Regions from separate parts of the Priestia sp. TRM10 genome, predicted to be linked through region 2. Evidence: predicted binding sites of a transcription regulator. Region 2 holds the regulator's gene; each other region holds the start of a gene.
What was found. The regulator Rex, encoded in region 2, represses fermentation and respiration genes when NADH is low (regulators of the CRP and FNR family bind a similar motif). The targets are predictions, from matches to a motif close to TTGTGAAATATTTCACAA.
Positions count from the first base shown of each region.

Region 1 (4,241 bases), on a different contig from region 2:
ATTTGAAAGAAAACATTAATACAGTACATGAATTCATTCAAAAAGAACTTCCAGATATTGAGCTAATTTACCCTGAAGGTACATATCTTGCTTGGATTGACTGCCGTGGAATAGGTTTTTCAGATGAAGAATTAAAAGAAAGGCTTCTTCATAAAGGCCATTTAGCACTTGAGCCTGGACCTAAATATGGTACGCAAGGTGAAGGGTTTGTTCGTATGAATCTTGGTTGTTCTAAAGAAACTGTACTTGAAGGTCTGAAACGTTTGAAAATAGCACTAAGCAAATAGAAAAGCAGGCTAATGCCTGCTTTTCTACATTTTCGTTGTATTTTTAATTTTTTCCTCAAGCTCTTTTGCTTGTCTTTCTTGCTTTTTAGAAATTTTCTTTATAAAGCTCATTGTCCAAATAGCAGCTAAAAAAAATAAGATAAGCGTAATGAATGCAGGAATATACTCTGTCTTATCTTCAGGAAAATATAAAAAGAAACCAAAGCCAAACATCATTTTCACACTCCTCAGTTTTTCTACTTCTAACCTGAAATTTGTGAGCCTTTCCTTTATACTAAAAATAAAGAAGATCTAAGAGGAGGAAATAGCATGGAAGAGAAGATTAAAGTAGGTTCTATTGTGACGGGCCTATATAAAACAGGAAAGTATGTAGGAGAAGTGACTGAAATCCGTCCTTCTCATTATCTTGTAAGAGTTTTAGCTGTTTTAAAGCACCCTACTCAAGGGGACCTTCATAATCCAAATCAAACGGATGTTGCGCTCTTTCATGAACGCAGAGCTCTTGCTTACCGTGAACAAACGAATGTACCCCAAAAAATGGTTCATATCTTTGATGAAGCTATACCTGATTATAAAGAGTCACTTAGAAAAGCGCTCTCTGTTCAAATTGAGAAATACGAAGGTAATGAGAGTTCATTTGCTCAGCAATGCCTTGTTCATCTCAAAAACTTAGAAAAGGACTACTTTCCTCAAACGTAAAGCCAAATCACTTTTTGAATGACTTGGCCTCTATGCAAACTTATTTAATACTTTGGAAAGGTCAATTCGATCTCCAATGGTTGTTTTAGCAGGGCTTGATAAATAACTTTTATCCTTTTCAACAAGCTTGAAAATGTTATAGGTTGTCATCGCATCATCCAACGCACGATGATGCGTCCCTGTTCCTTTTTTTCCATATGCTTCAACGGCTTTCCAAAGACCTGTTTGATTACGATCTCCAAAAAATTTCTTGTATTCCATCGATAAATCAACTTGTTCACCTTTGAATGTGAAAGGAATGCGGGCTTTCTGACAATTTTGTCGCAACACTTTCATATCCATATTTCCCCATGTGACAACAGTAGTCTCATAGTTTTTACAATAATTTTTGAATAGGTCTGCAAGCTCTTGAAGTGTTATACCACTATCAACGCTTTGCTGTTCGATGCTTAAAAATGTTTTACAACGGTTAGTTAATGTGGGGAAATGCTGAGGGCGAACATAAGAGGAAAATGTGTCAATAACTTTGTAATTTCTCGCTACTACAATGCCAACTTCAATAATCTCAGGAAAAAAACCTTTTGGGCGCCCTTTTTGTTCAGGCATTGTGAACTCAAAATCAATAAAAAGATGCTGACTTTCTTTTCCCATAACTCCTCCCACCCTTCAATATATTTCTTCTTTAGACAATATATTTTTATTATACCATCTCAACTGCTTTTATATGTCAGTTTTTTGACACGAAACTAAATATTCAGAATTTAATTTTTGGTCTTTTCTAGCTTTCTTACTAGTTAATCTATTCATTCTTTTGTAAAATGATAATAGTTAAACGCCCTTAATTCTATCTTTACGAGAAAAGCGGCTTGTTTGTTTAAGAATTCTAGAATATGAGGAAGAAGAGCTAACTAAATTTTAAAGATTGTTCTATCCTCTTACAAAGGGATTCCCACCTTTGGTAAAAGTTTATTCCATAATATACTTTATAATATATAAGTTATACTATATAATATATAGTATACGTATTAGACCTTCTCAGGAATGTGAAGGTCTGTATTTCTTGCATGAATTTCTTGGCTAGTTTATTTAAAAAGTTTAGAAGCACTATTAATTGTTTTATTTTTGTTTTAAGTTCATTATTATATGTATCTCAAAATTTTTGATAGGTTTGAATCTGTATTTTTTTTACACTTTCTACCTCTAGATGCTTGTGAAAAAGTTTGTGCACTATTTTACAAACTTTTTTGTAGGTGTCTAAAAATCAAGCATAATGCTTAAAAGTAAAGGAGAATTGGATATGTCAGAAACAATCACTCAAGCAAAAACTGATCAAGAACGATCAAAATTTTCTGCTAGCCAAGAACAACTTGATGTACTCGATCAGCTATTAAAACCTGAGGTTCAAGAATCTCTAACAACACTAGTTGAGGAGCTTCCAAAGTTAACTGAGCTTGTTAGCATCTTATCTAAGTCTTACGACTTTGCACAATCAGTTGCAACTGATGATGTTCTAAAAAGTGACACAGTTGGAGCAATCCAAGAGCTTGCTGAGCCTGTAGTTCACACAGCTAAAAACCTTGCAGCAACTGCTATTGAGGCAAAAGATCGTGCAGACGAAAGCAAAGAAGTAATTGGTATCTTTGGCTTAATGAAAATGCTGAAAGACCCTCAAGCACAAAAACTATTCCGTTTTGTAAATGCTTATCTACAAGTTTCAGCTGAACGCGAAAACAAATAGTATTTTTCATACTCAATTAGTAAAAACGGAGGAACTAACATGTCAAAAAAAATTGTCATTCTAGGCGCTGGTTATGGCGGAGTTTTAGCAGCTTTAAATGTTCGCAAACACTTTAGTAAATCAGAAGCAGAAGTAACAGTTATTAACAAATATCCTACACACCAAATTATTACAGAGCTACACAGACTAGCAGCAGGTAACGTATCTGAGCAAGCTGTGGCTATGCCTCTAACAAAGCTTTTTAAAGGTCTTGATATCGATCTTAAAATCGCTGAAGTTGAGTCTTTCTCTGTAGACAATAAAGAAATCAAACTAGGCGACGGTTCTACCCTAACTTACGATGCTCTTGTTGTTGGTTTAGGAAGTGTTACAGCATACTTTGGTATCCCTGGCCTTGAAGAAAACAGCATGGTACTAAAATCTGCTGCAGATGCTAATAAAATCTACAAGCATGTTGAAGAGCGTATTGCAGAATATGCAAAAACTAAAAATGAAGCTGACGCAACAATCCTTATCGGCGGTGGCGGTCTAACAGGTGTTGAACTTGTTGGTGAATTAGCTGACATCATGCCTAAACTTACTCGCAAATACGGTGTTGACCCTAAAGCAGTAAAACTTAAACTTGTTGAAGCAGGTCCAAAAATCCTTCCTGTTTTACCAGACCACTTAATCGAACGCGCAACTTCTAGCTTAGAAGCTCGCGGCGTTGAGTTCTTAACAGGTCTTCCTGTAACAAACGTTGAAGGTAACACTATTGACCTTAAAGACGGTCAAAAAGTTGTTGCTAACACTTTTGTTTGGACAGGCGGAGTTCAAGGTAACCCACTTGTTGGCGAAAGCGGTCTTGAAGTAAACCGTGGTCGCGCAACAGTGAACGACTTCCTTCAATCAACATCACACAAAGATGTATTTGTTGCTGGAGACAGCGCGGTTGTATTTGGCCCAGAAGGTCGTCCATACCCACCAACAGCTCAAATTGCTTGGCAAATGGGAGAGCTTATCGGTTATAACCTTTATGCTTTCTTAGAAAACAAAGATCTTGAAACATTCTCTCCAGTTAACTCTGGTACACTTGCAAGCTTAGGCCGCAAAGATGCAGTAGCAACTATTGGAGCAAACTCAACTCCACTTAAAGGGCTTCCTGCTTCTCTAATGAAAGAAGCAAGTAACGTTCGTTACTTAACTCACATTAAAGGTCTTTTCAGCTTAGCTTACTAAGTTAGACAAGCTCTCTATCTATACGATAGGGAGCTTTTTTATTATTTGTAGACTCTCCTCTTTTTATGATGTTCTTGCCTAAATTACTTTTTTCCTTCATACACTAACAAGAGTTCATTTTTTTGTGACAATTTCTGCTTAGAACATTGTAGTTTGCAGAACAGTTTTATTTAAAAGGAGGAATTTTAGTGTACTATTATCCTTACACATATCAGCCTGACCCATATGCCCCCCTTTATCGATTTCAGAGCTTGCCTACCGTACGTCCTAATCAATTTAAAAATTCTGCTCAAACAATG
Region 1 covers NZ_JBJZOT010000011.1:412,409-416,649, reverse strand. Annotated here, with positions in the region: gene ACK3CR_RS10475 (MalY/PatB family protein) at 1-287, shown strand, start outside; gene ACK3CR_RS10470 (hypothetical protein) at 312-500, opposite strand; gene kapB (kinase-associated lipoprotein KapB) at 597-986, shown strand; gene kapD (3'-5' exonuclease KapD) at 1,017-1,637, opposite strand; gene ACK3CR_RS10455 (helical membrane plugin domain-containing protein) at 2,284-2,724, shown strand; gene ACK3CR_RS10450 (NAD(P)/FAD-dependent oxidoreductase) at 2,764-3,942, shown strand; gene ACK3CR_RS10445 (YuzC family spore coat inner layer protein) at 4,131-4,241, shown strand, end outside.
Region 1: a site for Rex is predicted at 2,207-2,224, ahead of ACK3CR_RS10455 (helical membrane plugin domain-containing protein). Genes of this name have one in related genera too.

Region 2 (4,241 bases):
CTTGATCATATTGTTCTCTTTTTTGAATGAGATAGGAAGAATAGTTTCCAACATAGCGCTTAATTTGCCGACGTGAAATTTCGTAAACGCGATTGACTACTTTATCAAGAAAATAGCGGTCGTGTGAAACAATTAAAATGGCGCCTGCATATCCTTGTAAAAATTGCTCAAGCCATGAAAGTGTTTCAATATCAAGATGGTTTGTTGGTTCATCAAGTATGAGTAAATCTGGTTTTGTTAACAATAATTTTGCAAGTGAAAGGCGTGTTTTTTGTCCTCCACTAAGCGTTGAGATAGGTATAGAGTGATCTTTAAAGCGAAATCCATGTAAAATAGAACGAGTTTCTGCTTCATACTGATATCCACCTTTATCTTTAAAAGCTGCTTGAAGCATGTCGTACTCTTGAAGGAGCTTTTCATATTTGGTAGAATCGTTTAAAAAGGTAGGATCACCCATTTTTTCTTCTAGTGAACGGATTTTCTTTTCCATTTCTTTTAGCGGTGAGAATACTGTCATCATTTCATCCCAAATGCTCAAGTCTGATTCAAGCATTGTATCCTGGCCCATATAGCCAAGTTCTACATCTTTTGGTTTTATAATTTCCCCACCGTCATAGGAGATTGCACCTGAAATAATTTTAAGCAGAGTGGATTTTCCAGCTCCATTTCGACCAACCAGGCCAATTCGGTCGTTTGATTGTACTTCCATTTTAATATTCGATAAAATAATATCAGCGCCAAAATACTTCGTGATATTATTTAGTTGTAATAAAATCATTTTTTCACCTCAGTTAATCCTTTACAATAAAGGGGGGAAGAGCTCAGGCAGCTATTCTAGAGCTTTCCTTAGTTAAATAATTCACATTATGTTGAAAAAAGGCTGCTATAGGTATTCTACCATACCTATAAAGGAGAGTTAAAAAGGAACATTCGTATAGGTAGAAAGTGCAAAGACAGATGACTAAAAATAGTGTATAGTCAAACATAAGGAGGAACTAAAGTGGGGTTTACTCATTTTAACGAACAAGGTCGCGCTAATATGGTCGACATCTCAGAGAAAGCTGAAACAACAAGAGTTGCAACAGCTGCTTCAAGCATTGAAGTAAACAAAGAAACATACGATAAGATTACATCACAAGAAATTGGAAAAGGTGATGTATTAGCTGTTTCTCAAATAGCAGGCATCATGGCGGCCAAAAAAACGTCTGATCTTATTCCAATGTGCCATCCTTTATTTATAAAAGGAGTAAATATTGAATTTAATTGGGCTGAAAAAGAAGGAAAATATCGCTTGCTTATTGAAGCTACTGTAAAGACAAAGGGGAGTACAGGAGTAGAAATGGAAGCGCTAACGGCAGCGTCCGTATGTGCTTTGACCGCTTACGATATGTGCAAAGCCATCGATAAAGGAATGGTTATTGGTCCAACGTATTTGCTTACAAAAACAGGTGGGAAAAGTGGAGATTTTACAAGGGAACAAGGGTTAACAGATTGGGGGGTATAGTGTGAGTACAGAACAATTAAAAATACCGCAGGCAACAGCCAAACGCTTGCCTTTATACTATCGTTTTCTTAAGAATTTACATTCCTCAGGAAAACAGCGAGTATCGTCAGCAGAGCTAAGCGAAGCGGTCAAAGTAGATTCAGCAACAATTCGTCGTGACTTCTCTTATTTTGGAGCTTTAGGAAAAAAGGGATATGGTTATAACGTAAACTATTTACTTACATTTTTTAGAAAAACGCTAGACCAAGATGAATTAACAAAGATTGCGCTAATTGGTGTTGGTAATCTTGGAACAGCATTATTGAACTATAATTTCATTAAAAATAATAATACAAAAATTGAAATGGCTTTTGATGTTGATGAAAGTCGAGTAGGCCAGAAAATTAGTAATGTGCCTATTTATCATCTTAATGATTTAGAAGAAAAGCTAGGTAACGATATAAGCGTTGTTATTTTAACAGTACCTGCAACAGCTGCTCAAGGTATAACAGACAGATTAGAGCATACTAGTGTAAAAGGGATATTAAATTTTACACCAGCGCGCATCAATGTGCCAGATTCAATTCGTATTCATCATATTGATTTAGCTGTTGAGCTTCAAGCGCTCATTTATTTTTTACGCAACTATCCAACAGAGTTAGTCAACTGAGGGAACGTGTAACACATTCCATTTAGAGGAGGTGGGAGAAGATGCTTAGCACGGGAAGTATTATTCTCATTGTCTTTGCAGCTCTCTTAATATTCGGTCCTAAAAAACTGCCTGAGTTAGGAAAGGCAGTTGGAAAAACACTGCGTGAATTTAAGCAAGGTGCACAAGGAATTGCAGATGATGAAGGGAAAGAAAAAGCAAAAGCGGATCATACTGATGTTAAATAATGCAAGGGTGAAGCGATATGAATGAACAAAACATGTCGATTTATGAGCATATTGGAGAGCTTAGGAGAAGAGTTTTAATTGTTGCAGCCGTTTTTTTAGGTGCAACAATAGCAGGCTTTTTTCTTGCCGACAGTCTTATTGTCTATTTACAAGGTGCAGATGAAGTGAAAGACCTTGAGATGAATACATTTCGTCTGACAGATCCAGTGAAGATTTATATGCAGTTTGCCTTTATTATTGGATGTGTTCTTTCTTCACCTGTGATTCTTTATCATGTATGGGCATTTGTAAGTCCTGGATTACTTGAAAAAGAAAGAAAAGTAACATTAAGCTATATACCATTCTCGGTGCTATTGTTCTTAGCGGGGGTATCATTTTCTTATTTTGTTCTCTTTCCATTTGTCGTTAAGTTTATGACAAGCTTAACAGAGCGTTTAGACGTAAATCAAGTGATTGGAATTAATGAGTACTTTGAATTTCTTTTTCAATTTACATTACCATTTGGGATTTTGTTTCAAATGCCTGTTGTTGTCATGTTTCTCACTCGTTTAGGCATTATCACACCAATGACATTAGTGAGCATCCGCAAGTATGCATATTTTGTATTGCTCGTCATCGCAGCGATTATTACACCTCCAGAGCTTTTGTCTCATCTAATGGTGACGTTACCGTTGCTAGTTCTATATGAAATCAGTATTGGAATCTCTTATTTTTCTTACAAAAAGAGTATGAAAGTGCAAGAAGAAGAGGAAAAATCCCATGTACAATAGAATATAAAATAAAGACAGCCTTTCATAGCTAAAGCTTGTGAAAGGCTGTCTTTATCTTCTACTGTTTCTTTTTCATCTTTTTGATACGAAAATGAAGGATAAACGCTCTAATGGCAACCCCAATTTCTAGCGTTGCAAAAATGGTAAATACAATCGTCATAAAGTTAAAGACTGTTTCATGCGCATTTCGAATCGCAAGAAACGTAAAGATAAGTCCTAAAAATCCATACATAATTCCCAAGTTGAGGGGAGTAGTTCTCATAGCTGAAAGCCTCCGAAAATTTGTTGAAGTTTCTCCTGTTGGTCGATGTATTTTTCAATATCGTCTTTAAAAACGTACTGCATCATCACAACGAATGTATTCATTGAAACATGTGCGAAGATGGGAACAAGAATAGACGATGTTTTAACATAGAGAAAAGCAAATGTTAGTCCCATCGACATATAAACGAGAAGGTGTGAAAAATCTTGATGAACAAGAGCAAAGATAAAGGAACTAATAATTGCTGCGATAAAGAAGTTAGATCGCTCGTAAAGCGAACCAAAAATGATTTTACGAAATACTACTTCTTCTAAAATAGGACCTATTATAGAGACAACAGCAATTAGTAACGGAACAACCTCTACTAAGCTCATAATATTCTGGGTATTTTCTGATTCAGGGTTCACGCCAAATACTTTCGTTTCGATATTAGATGCAATTCCTTGCGCTAAAAGTGCCATAAAAACGCCTAGAATTGCCCAAGATATAATTTTAGACCAGTTGTATTTTTTACGCATGTTCATATCTGGTCTTAATAAGAGAAGCGTAATGATTAAAGCAAGGATAAAGCTAATGATTGTCCAATAAATGTTTGCCGTGACAAGCTCAGATCTTGTAGAAAATACATTCATCTTTACTAGGGCATACAAAACTGGATATACAGAAAGCTGCATTAATACGTACGTCAAAATGACATACCAGTAACGTTTAGTCAAGAAATGAAAACCCCTTTATAATATATTTGAAGGTAAAACTTATGTACATTGCAAAACAATTCACCTTAGCTATTGTAACATATGATCGAAATGAGCTAATACTAAACGCAATC
Region 2 covers NZ_JBJZOT010000014.1:4,211-8,451, forward strand. Annotated here, with positions in the region: gene ACK3CR_RS16645 (ABC-F family ATP-binding cassette domain-containing protein) at 1-778, opposite strand, end outside; gene moaC (cyclic pyranopterin monophosphate synthase MoaC) at 1,001-1,504, shown strand; gene ACK3CR_RS16655 (redox-sensing transcriptional repressor Rex) at 1,506-2,153, shown strand; gene ACK3CR_RS16660 (twin-arginine translocase TatA/TatE family subunit) at 2,195-2,380, shown strand; gene tatC (twin-arginine translocase subunit TatC) at 2,398-3,150, shown strand; gene ACK3CR_RS16670 (YdiK family protein) at 3,209-3,412, opposite strand; gene ACK3CR_RS16675 (CPBP family intramembrane glutamic endopeptidase) at 3,409-4,128, opposite strand.

Region 3 (4,241 bases), on a different contig from region 2:
CTTCATATTGAAGGCGGATATGATCATGGATTTTTACTCCAAGACAAAGAAGTTGTGCTGAAAAATAAAAATAAGACAGTTGAACTTTATGCAACAACAACTGAGCCAGCTGTTGTAATTTATACAAACAATGGATTAACCGAAAAAGAGAAAATCAATGAAGGAAGGGCTGGCTTTAAACATGGGGCTATTTGCATTGAACTGCAGAAGTTACCTGATGCGATTCATCATGAGAATTTCCCTAGTGCTGTTCTTTATCCCGAAAAGCCATTTCAAGAGGAAAGCCGTTATACATTTCGACTAAAACAGTAAAAAGAAGCACTTTAAAGTGCTTCTTTTTAAATTTTAACGGATTCATTTTGAGCATTCCACGTTCTTTTCCATGTTTGCTGGGCAACAACAAGAACGGTTAAAGCAACGAGAATAATGGCCGAAAAGGCGATAAAACCTGTTGCATACGTATTTGTTGTGCTTTTTAAAGTACCGAGTAAGTTTGGAACAAAAAAACCTCCAATTCCGCCCGCAGCACCAACAATTCCGGTAATCATACCAATTTGCTTTTGAAAACGTTGTGGAACGAGTTGGAATACAGCGCCATTTCCCATGCCAAGACAGGCCATAGCAACGAATAAAATGGCAATCGCAAGCCCAAGCCCTGGAAGTTGTGCAACTCCAAACATACAAAGAGCAGCTCCAATATATAAACACATAAGAATACGAGCTCCACCAAATTTATCAGAAAGAAAACCACCGATTGGGCGAACGAAGCTTCCTGCGGCAACGCAAAGTGTGAGAAAGTCTCCTGCTGCAACTTTACTTAACCCATACTGATCAACGAAGAAAATGCTTAAGAAGCTTGTAAGGCCCACAAATCCACCAAATGTTACGCTATAGAGAAGACAGAAAAACCATGTATCTCGATATTTAAAAACTTTAAGATATTCTTTTAAAGGTTGTGGAGCAGGCTGTGAAGGAGCGTCTTTTGCTGTAAAGATAAAGATTAAGAATACAAGTAAAAGAGGGATAATAGCCATTCCCATTACACCGTGCCATCCATATATTTCAGCAAGGCGAGGGCCAAACAATGTAGCTAGAAGGGTTCCGCTATTTCCTGCTCCTGCAATCCCCATTGCAAGTCCTTGAAGATGTGGTGGATACCAACGACTTGCCATTGGTAAAGCAACAGAGAAGCTTGCACCTGCAACACCAAGCAAAATCCCGATTATGTACAGCTCTCCCATTGTATTTCCAAACTGCCATCCAAGCACAAGCGGAACTAGTGTTGCACACATGCCGATAATTGCTGTTTTCCTTGGGCCAATTCGGTCTGTTAACATTCCTAAAAGAATACGGAAAATAGATCCTCCCAAAATAGGAATAGCGACAATTAAGCCTTTTTCACTTGGAGAAAGTCCAAAATCATTTGTAATATAAACGCCTAATGCACCGAGCATTACCCAAATCATAAAACTAACGTCAAAGTATAAAAAAGCTGAAAATAATGATGGAGCATGACCACTTGTTCTCAATTGAGATAATTTCATTATTGTTCCTCCTTCTAGTGATAAGTTTTAGATGACCTTCAAACTTAATAAAGATGTACGAAAAGGATATCTTTTTTTATTTATACTATCTGTGAAAAAATTAATAAATTGATATGTAAGGAAATGTAACGTGAAATAGGCGTTTTTTCGTAGTGACTAGAAATATCGCTAGTTAATTTAACTAATGAGGAGAAGATTTTTTGGATAAGAAGTACAGTTGGTTGACTCGGTATTTAAAAATTTCGTACACTGACGAGTAGATAAGAAAAAGAAGGTGTTGGGCTATGTTAGAACAATTTGGCGTTTCTGAGCTTGTGTCACAAATGAAAGCGAAAAAACTTTCTCCAGTTGAAGTAACAGATTACTTTTTAAAACGAATTGAAGATTATAACGATAAAATTAATGCATTTGTAACACTAAATGAAAATGTAAGAGAAGAAGCAAAGAAAGCGGAAGAAAGATTAATGAAAGAAGAAAATGTAGGGGATTTTTACGGCATTCCAATTGCTATAAAAGATTTAACTTTAACAAATGGAATTCGTACAACGTTTGGTTCACCTGCTTTTCAAAACCATATTCCAGATCGAGATGCTGTAATTGTTGAACGATTGAAAAGGGCCGGAGCTATTGTGATTGGAAAAACAAACACGCCTGAGTTCGGTCATATTGGCACAACAGACAACCTATTATTTGGAGCAACCAAAAATCCATGGGACGTTTCTAAAACATCAGGAGGATCGAGCGGTGGCTCCGCTGCAGCTGTTGGAGCTGGGCTTGTACCAATTGCAGAAGGAAATGACGGGGGAGGATCTATTCGTATTCCAGCCAGCTTTTGCGGAGTATACGGATTCAAGCCTACATACGGAGCTATTCCAAATACAAACAGCACAGCAAATGCTTTTGGTTCAACAGCGCCATTTGCCAATCATGGTGTTTTGAGTCATTCACCATTGGATGCTGCCTTGTTTTTAGAAAATACACAAGGACCTTCCACAAGAGACCCTTTTTCGTTGCCTGTGTATAATAAAGAAATAAGTCAAAAACTTAAAGGGAATTTAAAAGGAGTTAGAATTGCTTATACCGAAAACTTTGGTCTTTATGAAGTGGACAAGGAAGTTGCTCATATTGTTGAAAATACGTTGTCAAAGTGGGAAGAGCTTGGTTGTACAGTTGAGAAAATTGATATGGATTTCGGCATGAACCTTGAGGAGTTTAGCATCTTTTTCACAAGTATGTGGTATTCATCAGCAGCTGCTGGAAGCGGGCCTCTTTTAAATGAAAATCCAGAGTGGGTGTCAGATTCCTATAAAGCGATGATTGAGGAAGGCACAAAATTAAATGCTGTGCAATATAAAAATCTTGATCCAATCCGGACCTCTATTTGGAACAAAATGCAAGACTTTTTTGGCTCGTATGATTTAATTTTATCTCCAACGCTTGCTGTTCCAGCTTTTGATTACAGATTGCTTGGCCCTGATAAAATTAACGGTAAGAAAATCAGTTCTGTTTCAGACTGGTTGTTAACGCATTTATATAATACAACAGGATTTCCAGCAGCATCACTTCCTATTGGTTTTTCCGCCTCAGGGTTACCAATTGGTCTTCAAATTGCCGGAAACCGATTTCAAGATGAGTTAGTGCTGCGTGCTTCTTATGCTTATGATGAGGAATATAGTAAACAAAAGCGATTTCCGTTTTAATTAAAAAAGGTTAGGAGAAAATCCTAACCTTTTTTAGATAAGAGCCAATAGCTCAATTTATGAATAACTTCTTGTATATTTAGCTCTTTTTGATGAAAGGCAACATATCCATCAGGGCGAAGAAGGAGGACGTCCTTATGACTCATATGGATGTTCTTTCGTAATGTTTGATCATGATCAACTAAACAGGGGAGTGAACATAATTCAGGTGCTTTTCCTAAAACAACAAAAGGATTTATTGCTTTAGGGTAATGCACGTTAAGTACTTTATGAAAGCGGTCAATAAGAACTTTATCACTTTCTTGTAAACTATCTAAGTAGAAGAGACTGATAAATGTTTGTGTTCTTAAAAGTTCGTACAGGCGCCACTCCCCTTCATGATTGTAAAAAGTGAAATCTTGTATTCTTTCTCCACTTTTTAAGCCTGTTGTCTGTAAGTATTGGCTTTGCATCTTTTTAGAGAGATGGGATTTTTTATAATGAAAACCAATGTTGCTTAGCCTTTCTAAAATTTTTGTAGCAATAAAGTCTTTCTCTATCAACTTAGGAGCAAGTGTATTTCTTAAAGATGAAAAAAACTTATTCTGGCTTGTAACGCTTTTTATGAGAAATGATGTAGATTGCAGAACGCTTTTGCCAATGGGCCTTCTTTCTTCATCATAGCTTCGCAGAAGAGATGGAGGGGAAAAGCCTCTTAATACGAAAGATAGCTTCCAAGATATATTCATAGCATCCTGAAGTCCAATGTTCATTCCTCGTCCACCTGCAGGGTTATGGATGTGAACAGCATCTCCTACAAAAAAGACATGGTCCTGTTGATAGGAAGGAACTTGCTTATGAGAGGTTCCAAAACGACTGAGCCAAACTGGATTGTGTAATGATAAAGGGGTAGAAATGAGACGATTTACGCTTTCCTTTAGCTCATCAAGTGAAAGCTCTCTTGTATGTGATTCGTTTTGCTTTAAGAAATCAGCAACAATCACTCTTGTTACATTTC
Region 3 covers NZ_JBJZOT010000007.1:6,941-11,181, forward strand. Annotated here, with positions in the region: gene ACK3CR_RS05185 (aldose epimerase family protein) at 1-312, shown strand, start outside; gene ACK3CR_RS05190 (NarK family nitrate/nitrite MFS transporter) at 339-1,544, opposite strand; gene ACK3CR_RS05195 (amidase) at 1,829-3,244, shown strand; partial or broken gene ACK3CR_RS05200 (FAD-dependent monooxygenase) at 3,268-4,241, opposite strand, start outside.
Region 3: a site for Rex is predicted at 1,634-1,651, ahead of ACK3CR_RS05190 (NarK family nitrate/nitrite MFS transporter). Genes of this name have one in related genera too.